Regions from separate parts of the Vibrio coralliirubri genome, predicted to be linked through region 2. Evidence: predicted binding sites of a transcription regulator. Region 2 holds the regulator's gene; each other region holds the start of a gene.

Region 1 (3,217 bases), 1.4 Mb from region 2:
AAATCGGCATAACATGGCTATTTTGTATTATGACTTGAAAAAAATGCCAACCGCCTCCACATAAAACCTCTATCTAATGTGATAAGCATCATCAAAAACATGTTGCGCACTGTTCATTACAGTTAAACCGCATTCATTTCTCACTTAATAAGGCACAGCCCTATATGAAAACTGCTAATGAAGCTGTCAGACTCGATAAATGGTTGTGGGCAGCTCGTTTTTACAAAACCCGGTCTATTGCTCGCAACATGGTCGATGGTGGCAAAGTCCACTATAATGGTCAGCGCAGCAAGCCAAGTAAAATTGTCGAACTTGGGGCTGTGATTACACTGCGCCAAGGTAATGAAGAAAAGACGGTAACGATCGAGAAAATCTCTGCTCATCGCGGTGGAGCTCCGATCGCTCAAACCCTCTATGAAGAAACCACCGAGAGCTTGGCAAAAAGAGAAGAGTTTGCGACACAGCGTAAACTGAATGCTCATAACCCAGCTCCAGAGCGTCGCCCTGATAAGAAGCAACGTCGTGACATCATCAAGTTCAAGCATCAATAAGCTAGAAGGAATAGCCAAATGGCAGACCCAATGTCTACAAGTAATGTTTTAAATCGCTACCTATTTGAAGACCTATCAGTACGTGGTGAATTGGTACAAATGGATGAAGCGTACCAACAAATTATTTCTAGCAAGGAATACCCAGCGCCAGTGCAAAAACTACTGGGTGAGCTATTGGTATCAACAACGCTATTAACTGCGACCCTAAAGTTTGAAGGTTCTATCACAATGCAATTGCAAGGTGACGGCCCAGTATCTCTAGCAGTTATCAATGGCGATCACGACCAGAAGATCCGTGGTGTTGCTCGCTTTGAAGGCGATATCGCAGACGACGCAGGTCTACACGACCTAATGGGTAAAGGTCACCTAGTGATCACCATCGATCCTAAGAAAGGTGAACGTTACCAAGGTATTGTTGGTCTTGAAGGTGACACGCTGGCACAAGTGCTTGAAGGCTACTTCGCTAACTCTGAACAGCTTAAGACTCGTCTATGGCTGCGCACTGGCGAGCATGAAGGCAAAGCACACGCTGCAGGTATGTTGCTACAAGTGATGCCTGACGGTACTGGTACTCCAGATGACTTCGAACACCTAGAGCAACTAACAGATACAGTGAAAAACGAAGAGCTATTCACTCTAGAAGCGAACGAACTGCTTTACCGTTTGTACAACCAAGAGAAAGTACAGCTATTCACACCACAACCGGTTGAGTTCTTCTGTGGTTGTTCACGCGATCGAAGTGCAGCAGCAATCATTACTGTTGCTCAAGAAGAGATCTACGACATCCTAAGCACCGAAGGAAGCGTTGGTCTACACTGCGATTACTGTGGCACAAACTACTCGTTCGACAAGAATGATGTTGATGCACTGTACGCAGAAGCAGCAGATAAAGGCAGCAATACGGTTCATTAATTTACGGCGTACCAAAAACACGTAATTTACCCCAAAAAGGTCAGCACTCAGCTGGCCTTTTTTGTGATCAAAATAGCGCAAACTCCGTAACATCTCGTAATAAAATCACCGCTTAATTTTAATCAATTAATAATGTTCTCGCCCCTAGCGCAAAGGTTTGCGTACAGGATAGACTAGTTGGGCCAATATGTGACGAGACGCTTAAAACCCCATGGTTAATATGGATATTTTTTGAGCTGTATCCCTGTTTCCCCCGAGTCTCGTTGCTAGCATGGTGAGCAGATAACAATAAAAAATTAATACAAAATCCCTACAAAATATCCTACAAGGAGCACCTATGACCGTTATGGAACATACAAAGGCTGCACAAATTGATCTAACTAAGCACGGACTGACTGGCGTTACTGAAGTTCTTCGTAATCCTAGCTACGAGCAGTTATTCGTTGAAGAAACACTGCCAGGTTTGGAAGGCTACGAAAAAGGCGTAGTAACGGAACTAGGCTCTGTTGCGGTAGACACTGGTATCTTTACTGGCCGCTCACCAAAAGATAAGTACATTGTTAAAGATGACACGACCCGCGATACCATGTGGTGGTCAGATCAAGGCAAAAATGACAACAAACCGATTACAACTGAAGTATGGAATGAGCTGAAAGAGCTTGTGACAACTCAGCTATCTGGCAAGCGCCTGTTTGTCATCGACGGTTATTGTGGTGCTAACCCTGATACGCGCTTAAGCGTGCGTATTATCACTGAAGTAGCGTGGCAAGCACACTTCGTTAAGAACATGTTCATTCGTCCAACAGACGAAGAGCTAGCAACGTTCGAACCTGATTTCGTGGTAATGAACGGTGCTAAAACAACTAACCCTAACTGGGAAAAGCAGGGTCTAAACTCTGAAAACTTCGTTGCTTTCAACCTAACAGAGCGCGTTCAAATCATCGGTGGTACTTGGTACGGCGGTGAGATGAAGAAAGGCATGTTCGCAATGATGAACTACCTGCTTCCTCTGCAAGGCATTGCTTCAATGCACTGTAGTGCAAACGTCGGCGAGAAAGGCGATGTAGCGATCTTCTTCGGTCTATCTGGTACAGGTAAAACTACGCTTTCAACCGATCCTAAGCGTGAGCTAATCGGTGATGATGAGCACGGTTGGGATGACGATGGTATCTTCAACTTCGAAGGTGGTTGTTACGCGAAGACTATTCGTCTATCTAAAGAAGCAGAACCTGAAATCTACAATGCAATCCGTCGCGATGCACTACTAGAAAACGTAACGGTTCGTGGTGATGGTTCTATCGATTTTGATGACGGTTCAAAAACTGAGAACACTCGTGTTTCTTACCCGATTCACCACATCGACAACATCGTTAAGCCAGTATCAAAAGCCGGTCACGCTCAAAAGGTTATCTTCCTGACTGCTGATGCATTCGGTGTACTACCACCCGTTTCTAAACTGACTCCAGAGCAAACGAAGTACCACTTCCTATCTGGCTTCACTGCGAAACTAGCGGGTACTGAGCGTGGTATTACTGAGCCAACACCAACGTTCTCTGCGGCATTTGGTGCGGCATTCCTAACTCTTCACCCAACTCAGTACGCTGAAGTGCTTGTGAAGCGTATGGAAGCGGCTGGCGCTGAAGCTTACCTAGTGAACACAGGTTGGAACGGTACTGGTAAACGTATCTCTATCCAAGATACTCGCGGCATCATCGACGCTATCCTAGATGGCTCAATCGACAACGCTGAAACTA
Region 2 (3,217 bases):
AGCTCACTCAAGAAGAACTCGATCACTACCACTCTGTTGAAATTCGTTCTTTCCTAACTGGTTTAGGCGAAAATGAAACACTAAAGCCAGCGATTGATAAGTTAGTGGATGCGCTGAACCGTCTACAAACACGTGAAGATGCCCAGCTAGAACTGTCTGCAGACTTTTGCGACCTTTTCTTAAAGACAGATAAACACGGCGCTCTTCCTTACGCTTCTATGTATATCGGCGAAACTGGCCTTTTGAATGATAAGCCAGCAAAAGATATGGAAGAGATCATGGCTAAGCACAACTTAGTTGTGAACCAAGATCTAAAAGAGCCAGCAGACCACATTGCTATCGAACTCGATTTCCTTGGTAACTTGATCATTCGTTCAAACGAAACGGATATTGAAGAAGAGCTAGAGAATTCATTTGCCGTTCAACAGCAGTTTATCGACCAACAACTGCTGACTTGGGTACCAAAGTTCAACGTGAAATGTCATGACGTTGATGAATTCGGTTTCTACGCTAGTGTCTCATCTTTGCTACTCGCATTCTGTCAATTAGACACTCAATATTTAGCTGGTGAATAGCTTATTGGATGACTAGGTAAATAAATTCAGTAGAATGTGACAATTCACCCGGATTTCTGGGTGAATTTTATTGCGAGTAGTTTCTAGTCAGTCTAAAATTGTGACCGCAAACGATAAAATATGAAACATTCACGAAATGCTATGCTTATTAAAGTTCAGAGCATTTCGGTGTTAAGACAAGCCGCTCAATAGCGGTTTTTTGTTTTTTAGCACTTTAGTACCCAAAGAGCCCTACAAATTTAAGCTCTTAGTTAGGTAGCTTAACGGCTACTTTATTCCGTACTTTGGGAAAGTAGCTTCTAATAGGATAAAACCATGGCCACTATAAAAGATGTCGCTCGCTTAGCCGGCGTATCAACAACAACCGTTTCTCACGTAATCAATAAAACTCGCTTTGTTGCAGAAGCAACTCAAGAAAAAGTAAACAAAGCCGTAGATGAACTGAACTATGCACCAAGTGCTGTTGCTCGTAGCTTGAAATGTAATACAACACGCACTATCGGCATGCTAGTGACTCAATCAACTAACCTATTCTTCTCTGAAGTTATCGATGGTGTTGAGAGCTACTGCTACCGTCAAGGTTACACTTTGATCCTGTGTAATACGGGCGGTATCTATGAGAAGCAACGTGACTACATTCGAATGCTTGCAGAGAAACGTGTAGATGGCATCTTAGTTATGTGTTCTGACCTAACTGAAGAACTAAGAGAGATGTTAGACCGTCACGCTGACATCCCTAAAGTTATCATGGACTGGGGCCCTGAGAGCTCTCAGGCTGATAAGATCATCGATAACTCTGAAGAAGGTGGCTACCTAGCGACCAAATACCTTATTGAACGCGGTCACTCTAAGATTGCATGTTTAAGTGGCCACTTAGACAAAGCAGCATGTGTTGAACGTATTGCCGGTTACAAGCGTGCACTTAACGAAGCTAAGATTTCTGCCGATGAAAATATGATCATCGAAGGTAACTTCGAGTGTGATACGGCTGTTCTTGCTGCAGAACAAATCGTTGAGATGGAAGATCGTCCAACGGCGGTATTCTGCTTTAACGACACAATGGCACTCGGCTTAATGAGCCGCCTGCAAGAAAAAGGCATTCGCATTCCAGAAGATATCTCAGTGATCGGTTACGACAACATCGAACTGGCTGAATACTTCTCTCCGCCGCTAACGACCGTTCACCAACCAAAGCGTCGTGTTGGTAAGAATGCATTCGAAATTCTATTAGAGCGCATCAAAGACAAAGACCACGAAAAACGCGTCTTCGAAATGCACCCTGAAATTGTTGAACGAAGTACAGTTAAAACGTTAAATTAATTGATAATTCGAGTTTAATTTCATCAAGCGCACCTTTAGGTGCGCTTTTTTTATCAGCAACTATAATGAACCCAGATGCACAACGGAAAGATCATTAATTGAAGCAATATCACATTTTGAAATATCAACTGTGAGCTTCATTCAACAAAAACTTTATTCTATTCAATCAGTCACGCACAGGGCAAACCACTCGAAAGAGTGAGACGCAAAGCTTCCGGCCTAAACCACTCGTTGGTATGGTAGCGGGGTTACCGATGGCAAAATGCAGTAACTACTAATAATTTAGTAATTTACGGCTTATTGACAATTTAATTGCAACATTTTGCTAATCTCTCGGACCTGCTTATTTGGTGGCGTAGTTCAAATACACCGAGATAAATAACATGGATAAACCGATACTAAAGGACTCGATGAAGTTATTTGAGTCCCTAGGAAAAATAAAATCACGCTCAATGTTTGGTGGCTTCGGTCTTTTTGCTGATGACACTATGTTTGCTCTGGTTGTAAATGACCAGTTGCACATACGCGCAGACAAAGGCACAACGAAACAATTCGAACAACAAGGGTTTCAACCGTACGTCTACAAAAAACGTGGTTTCCCTGTCGTTACTAAATATTTCGCTTTACCTGAAGGCCTCTGGCAAGACCAAGAGAAAATCTTGCAGCTTGCAACCACGTCTCTAGGTTTTGCTAAAGAAGAAAAAGCTGAGCAGTCTTCTGCTAAGCCGACCCGACTCAAAGATCTGCCTAATCTTCGACTCGCTACCGAGCGTATGTTGAAAAAGGCAGGGATCGATTCTGTAGAACGTTTATATGAATCTGGCTCTGTAAACGCATTTAACGCCATCAAAGAATCGCATGCGTCTTCTGTCAGTATTGAACTACTTTGGGCGCTAGAAGGCGCGATCAATGGTACACATTGGTCTGTTATACCGCAGCAGCGTCGCGAAGAGCTTATCAATCGCGTCAATTAACATTGTCAGTACAATCTCTATACACAACTAAGCCGCATTTACTGCGGCTTTTTTTATATCTGGTGAAAGTTAATCTATGCTTTGCCTGTCTATCTATACTATCGGTATGCATTGAAAATTTAGAGGAAGTATCAATGAGTAAGAAAATGATATTGGGTATTGTGTTGGTCGTAACCATCGTGTTGTTAGGCATCAATTTCGGCCAGTACCTAACGCTTGAAAATGCTAAGGCCCAACAAGCTGTGTTAAATGACTACATTGACAGCAACTTTATTGCGGCTGCCGCTATCTATTTTGTCGCGTATGTAATGATTACGGCTTTCTCCATTCCAGGTGCCGCTGTTGTGA
Region 3 (3,217 bases), 460 kb from region 2:
TCATTCTATCGTGCATGACCTTAATTGAGTCGCCAAAGCGTAACCCTTTTGAAGGTGTAAGCAGAAACTCTTCTAGGTCGACAAATGCACATAGGCTCGCACACTCTCCCACTTCTAATACAATGAAATACCCTAAGCTATGCTCGTTATTCATTTGTACGATATCCCCTTCTTGAGGGTATTCGTGGCCAGCGCCCTGTGAGTCGAAGAACCAACTCTTAGGCTGTACAGGCTTGTGGAAGCGTTTTGCTGCCACGCAATAAAGCGCGAGTTCAGCTTGGCGAGGCTCTGACAGTTCTAAGCCAGAAATTTGTTCTTTGAAGGTTTGGTATGAAGATGCGTCATCAACGGTGAATTCATTATCTCTAAACGCGCAGTCCACCAGCTTATTGCGGACCAGATTCGTTTTGAAAATCATATCCTCTCCGAGGTTTAGCATTAATGAACATTGTTGCTCATCGTAATACCAACTCCATGTATCGCTAGGTTTAAGCATCATTTCGTCTCACACTGTTGAACCATTCCATTAGGTAAAACGCAAAATTACCTTCAATTACAGTAATTTTACTGAGCAATAGGCAAAAAAAAAGAGGAAATGAATTCCTCTTTCTTATCGCTTTTCTCTACAACTCAGTGAGTTACAGTGTCTCTTTTAGTAAGACGATGCCAGATTGTCGCTTTTCAAAAATAAAAGCAATTTCAGCTTATAGATTTTTAACGATGTCGCCAACTAGGCCTGGGCCTTTGTAGATGAAACCAGAGTAAACCTGTACAAGCTTAGCGCCCGCCATCATTTTCTCTTTTGCAGCAACATACGAGTCAACACCACCTACTCCAATGATCGGCAGTTTGTCACCCAGCTCTTCGTGAAGTTTACGAACTACTTCAGTGCTACGAGATTGAACTGGACGTCCACTTAGGCCACCCGCTTCATCGCAATGTTTCATGCCTTCAACGATTGAACGATCCAATGTTGTGTTTGTTGCGATCACACCATCGATCTTATTTTTGATCAATGATTCACAAATTTGGCGAATTTCGTCGTCGCTTAGATCCGGAGCAATCTTAAGAGCAAGAGGAACATATTTACCATGCTTCTCTTCCAGTTCAGATTGTTTCGTTTTAAGTTCAGACAATAGATCGTCTAGAGCTTCGCCGTATTGTAGAGAACGAAGTCCTGGAGTGTTTGGTGAAGAGATGTTCACAGCAATGTAACCAGCGTATTGATATACCTTCTCCATACAGATCAAGTAATCTTCGGCGCCCTTTTCAATTGGTGTGTCTTTATTCTTACCGATGTTAATGCCTAAGATGCCATCGTAGTTCGACTTCTTAACATTCTCAACAAGGTTATCGACACCTAGGTTGTTAAAACCCATGCGGTTGATGATACCTTCAGCTTCAACAAGACGGAATAAACGAGGTTTGTCGTTACCCGCTTGTGGACGTGGAGTCACTGTTCCTACTTCTACGAAACCAAAACCCATTGCGCCAAATGCATCGATACATTCGCCGTTTTTATCTAGGCCGGCAGCTAAGCCAACTGGGTTTTTAAAAGTAAGACCCATGCACTCTACAGGTCGGTGAGGTAATTGTTGGCGATACAAAAGATCAATAGGTGTGCCTGTGAAGCGCTTGAAATTTTGAATTGCAAGATCATGTGCCTTTTCGGCATCAAGTTGGAAAAAGCCAGTTCTGGCTAGACGGTAAAGCATTGTGCCTCCGATAGAAAAAAGCCCCGTGTAAACGGGGCGATATTATTTACTTATTTACCCAACTATTCAATCTATTACTGTCTGTAAGGGTAAGATAATCGAGTTTGCTAACGAATGAGGTTCATTATTAAGCAAACGTTATCGTTTTCTTCAGGTTATTAGCCCATTTCTAATCACAACCTTAGTACAGCCACCAGCTCACTTAACAACAAACAACGTGTGCGTCGAAATTGGTTCTTCAAAAATCGTTAGGCCTATTGTTTCCACTTTACCGAAACGAAAAAGGCAGACCTTGTGGCCTGCCCTTATAGTTTTTCGTCTTAATCTAGTGACTAATCTTTCGACATACAGTTTAGATTCAACAGCATCAATTCACGCAGTGCTACTGAGAACTTAGCAAACTCATGAACAGAACCCACTTTGAATTCGTTAAGGATGCTTTCCCAACGATGTAGAGAAACAGAGTTACTTTCCATCCAGTCATCAAGCGCTTTAATCACATCGATATCTGAAGCACAACCACAGTTAAGTACTTGGCCAGTTAACTGACGTTGCTGCCAATCCAGATCTTCTCTGAATGCTGCACGCGCCAGTGCTTGCCAGTTGTTGTCTACAGCTTGGCCATTGATTTGCTTCAAGAACCAGTGCAGTGACAAACGGTCGCCTAGGTTGAAGTAAAGCTTAGACGCTTGCTGTACTGTTTTACCTGTTTCACGAGCCACTGTGGATATATCCAGTGCAGAGTACAGGCTAGACAAACGAGCCACTGAATTAGCCAGCTCAGCGTTTACACCTTGGTCAATCCATAGTTGAGCCATTGCTTGATGCTCTTCTACTTCTGATGCTACTAGGTTTTCATCAAGCTTCTCAGTAATCGCAACGACATCACCTTGGTAAAGCTCAATCAATGCATTCACTGACTGTTTACCGGTACGGTTTCTTAGCAACCAGCGTGCTAGACGGCGAAGTGTACGACGTACATGGTAAAGCAATTCGTATTGAGCTTCAGAACTTGAGATGTTGTCCAGTTCACGAATGCTCTTCAATACCTTACCCAGACCGTAGATTTCACGTGATGCCGCGTAAGCATTCGCAATATCAACAATGTTAGCGCCCGTCTCTTCTTGCAAGCGAGTCACGAAGTTGCAGCCCATCTCGTTAACCATTTGGTTAGCAAGCGCAGTCGCAATGATCTCTGCACGAAGTGGATGGCTATCCATGTGCTGAGAGTAGTTACGGCGTAACTCTGTTGGGAAGTATTGCATCAGTTGTTGAGCATGGAACTCATCATTCGCAATATCATCACTCACAAGATCTTCTTTTAGAACCATTTTACCGTAAGCGATCAATACTGATAGTTCAGGTCTTGTTAGTGCTTGGCCCTGCTTCTCACGTTCTAGCAGCGTTTCGTCATCTGGGATGTATTCCAAACCGCGGTCTAAGTACCCTGCTTTTTCCATTGTGTGGATAAAGCGGATTTGCTCTTTCACTAAGCCAACACC
Region 4 (3,217 bases), 810 kb from region 2:
GCCATGTGCTCATGTTTGGAGTCAGACGTAGAGATGCGATCTGCTCAACCGGTTGGTGAGTAGGACCATCTTCGCCTAAGCCGATAGAGTCGTGCGTGTAAACTTGGATGTTCTGAACTTTCATCAGAGCAGCCATACGCATTGCGTTACGAGCGTATTCCATGAACATTAGGAACGTTGCGCCGTATGGTACGAAACCACCGTGCAGAGCGATACCGTTCATGATAGCCGTCATACCGAATTCACGTACACCGTAGTGGATGTAGTTACCAGAGAAGTCAGTTGCTTCAAGAGACTTAGAACCAGACCACATAGTTAGGTTAGAAGGCGCAAGGTCAGCAGAGCCACCCATGAATTCTGGAAGCATTTGACCAAACGCTTCTAGTGCGTTTTGAGATGCTTTACGTGAAGCGATGTTTGCTGGGTTAGCTTGAAGATCAGCAATGATTGCGTTTGCTTTCTCTTCCCACTCAGCTGGAAGTTCGCCGTTAGTACGACGTTTGAATTCTGCTGCTAGCTCAGGGTAAGCCGCTGCGTATGCGTCAAACTTTGCATTCCACGCTGCTTCTTTCGCTGCGCCTGCTTCTTTTGCATTCCACTCAGCTGCAATATCCGCTGGGATTTCGAAAGGACCGTGTTCCCAACCCAGTGCCGCTTTAGTTGCTGTGATTTCATCAGCGCCTAGTGGAGCACCGTGACAGTCGTGCGTACCTGCTTTGTTTGGAGAACCAAAACCGATGATAGTTTTAGTACAGATAAGTGTAGGGCGAGGGTCCGCTTTAGCCGCTTCAATTGCTGCGTTTATAGCGTCAGAGTCGTGACCATCCACCGCTGGGATTACATGCCAGCCGTAAGCTTCAAAACGCTTAGGTGTATCGTCAGAGAACCAACCTTCAACTTCACCATCGATAGAGATACCGTTGTCATCCCAGAAAGCAACCAGCTTACCAAGACCAAGCGTACCTGCTAGCGAACATGCTTCGTGAGAGATACCTTCCATCAGACAGCCATCACCCATGAATGCATAAGTGTAGTGGTCTACAATGTCGTGGCCTTCTTTGTTGAACTGAGCAGCAAGCGCTTTCTCTGCCATTGCCATACCAACAGCGTTCGTGATGCCTTGACCTAGAGGACCAGTCGTTGTCTCGATACCAGGAGCGTAACCGTACTCTGGGTGACCTGGAGTCTTAGAGTGCAGTTGACGGAAGTTTTTCAGGTCTTCAATTGAAAGCTCGTAACCTGCAAGGTGAAGCAGAGAGTAAATCAACATTGAACCATGGCCGTTAGACAAGATAAAACGGTCGCGGTCAGCCCACTCTGGGTTTGCTGGGTTGTGGTTCAAGTGGCCACGCCAAAGAACTTCAGCGATGTCAGCCATACCCATAGGTGCGCCTGGGTGGCCTGAATTTGCTTGTTGAACACCGTCCATGCTAAGTGCGCGGATTGCATTGGCTAGATCTTTACGAGAAGGCATGTCTGCTCCTGAGTACATAAGCGATTTAAAAAAGAGATAATTGCTAAAATTTTCATTTTTATTAGCGCGGGTATTCTCTCAAACGACTATTGCGACTGCAAACGTTTTACTGGCATTTTAACGGTCATTTTTCGCAATTTTCGAACATTTACATCACTTGGCCGTGGCTTATATCAATAGATACGCAAACGATTAGTTATGACATATCATAAAAAAGAGCTTGTAATTCGACCGCTGGAATTTAGAATAGCCGTCTAGATGTAGAAACACCTACAAAATATACTGTATTTAATGGCGGCGCTTCCTAGCTTGCGACGCCATAAACTATTTACACCAAAAACTAAAAGTGGAGCTCTCATGGCTAAGCACCTATTCACTTCTGAATCTGTTTCAGAAGGCCATCCAGATAAAATTGCAGACCAAATCTCTGATGCTGTTCTTGATGCCATCTTGGAACAAGATCCAAAAGCACGTGTTGCTTGTGAGACTTACGTTAAAACCGGCATGGTTATGGTTGGCGGTGAAGTAACAACGTCTGCATGGGTTGATATCGAAGAAATCACTCGTGAAACAGTACGTGAAATTGGTTACGTTCATTCTGATATGGGCTTTGACGCTGACTCTTGTGCTGTTCTAAACACAATTGGTAAGCAGTCTCCAGACATCAACCAAGGTGTTGATAAAGAAGACCCTAAAGAGCAAGGCGCAGGCGACCAAGGCATCATGTTTGGTTACGCGACTAACGAAACTCCTATCCTAATGCCAGCTCCAATTACTTACTCTCACCTTCTTGTTAAGAAGCAAGCTGAAGTACGTAAGAGCGGTAAACTTGACTTCCTTCGCCCAGATGCGAAATCTCAAGTTACGTTCCAATACGACCAAGGTAAGATCGTTGGTATCGACGCTGTTGTTCTTTCGACTCAACACTGCGATTCAGTAACAACACCTGACCTACGTGAAGCAGTAATGGAAGAGATCATCAAGCCAGTACTTCCTGCTGAGTGGATCAACAAAGACACTAACTTCTTCATCAACCCAACAGGCCGTTTCGTAATCGGTGGCCCAATGGGTGACTGTGGTCTAACAGGTCGTAAGATCATCGTTGATACCTACGGCGGCGCAGCTCGTCACGGTGGCGGCGCATTCTCAGGTAAAGATCCATCAAAAGTTGACCGTTCTGCAGCTTACGCGGCTCGTTACGTTGCGAAAAACATCGTTGCTGCTGGCATGGCTGACCGTTGTGAGATTCAACTGTCTTACGCTATCGGTGTTGCTGATCCAACATCTATCATGGTTGAAACGTTTGGTACTGAAAAAGTAGCTCACGAAATCATCATCGAAGCAGTTCGTCAAAACTTCGACCTACGTCCATACGGTCTTCAAGAGATGCTGAACCTTCTTCAGCCAATCTACAAGCAGACTGCTGCATACGGCCACTTCGGTCGTGAAGAGTTCCCTTGGGAAGCTACTGACAAAGCAGCAATCCTTGCGGACTTCGCTGGCCTAAAATAATTTAGCCACTGCGATTTGTTTCTTTAAAGCCCTTACTTCTTAGTAAGGGCTTTATTTTTATGTACTTACCGAACTTTCACTCGCCATTCTCTTATCTAACGCCCTTCTTTACCGTTAACCACTTAGTATAAAAAAACGCTGATAATTTGTGTTTTCTAACACTACTGACAATAGTTAAGGTAACTCCTAAGCGATCAAGCTCACATTTAACTTAAATTAATTCAGTCTGAT

The links. The regulator PurR, encoded in region 2, represses purine synthesis genes. The targets are predictions, from matches to a motif close to TNANGNAAACGTTTNCNTNA.
Region 1: a site for PurR is predicted at 1,609-1,628, ahead of pckA (phosphoenolpyruvate carboxykinase (ATP)). Genes of this name have one in related genera too.
Region 3: a site for PurR is predicted at 1,843-1,862, ahead of pyrD (quinone-dependent dihydroorotate dehydrogenase). Genes of this name have one in related genera too.
Region 4: a site for PurR is predicted at 1,655-1,674, ahead of metK (methionine adenosyltransferase). Genes of this name have one in related genera too.

Annotation. Positions count from the first base shown of each region.
Region 1 is NZ_AP025470.1:3,541,181-3,544,397, forward strand. It holds gene hslR (ribosome-associated heat shock protein Hsp15) at 165-551, shown strand; gene hslO (Hsp33 family molecular chaperone HslO) at 570-1,463, shown strand; gene pckA (phosphoenolpyruvate carboxykinase (ATP)) at 1,801-3,217, shown strand, end outside.
Region 2 is NZ_AP025470.1:1,263,163-1,266,379, reverse strand. It holds gene torD (molecular chaperone TorD) at 1-575, shown strand, start outside; gene purR (HTH-type transcriptional repressor PurR) at 891-1,895, shown strand; cyclic di-GMP riboswitch class I at 2,066-2,151, shown strand; gene OCV20_RS05950 (TfoX/Sxy family DNA transformation protein) at 2,279-2,869, shown strand; gene OCV20_RS05945 (TVP38/TMEM64 family protein) at 3,004-3,217, shown strand, end outside.
Region 3 is NZ_AP025470.1:1,724,244-1,727,460, reverse strand. It holds gene OCV20_RS07740 (cell division protein ZapC) at 1-499, opposite strand, end outside; gene pyrD (quinone-dependent dihydroorotate dehydrogenase) at 705-1,715, opposite strand; gene OCV20_RS07730 (NAD-glutamate dehydrogenase) at 2,048-3,217, opposite strand, start outside.
Region 4 is NZ_AP025470.1:451,966-455,182, reverse strand. It holds gene tkt (transketolase) at 1-1,474, opposite strand, end outside; gene metK (methionine adenosyltransferase) at 1,832-2,986, shown strand.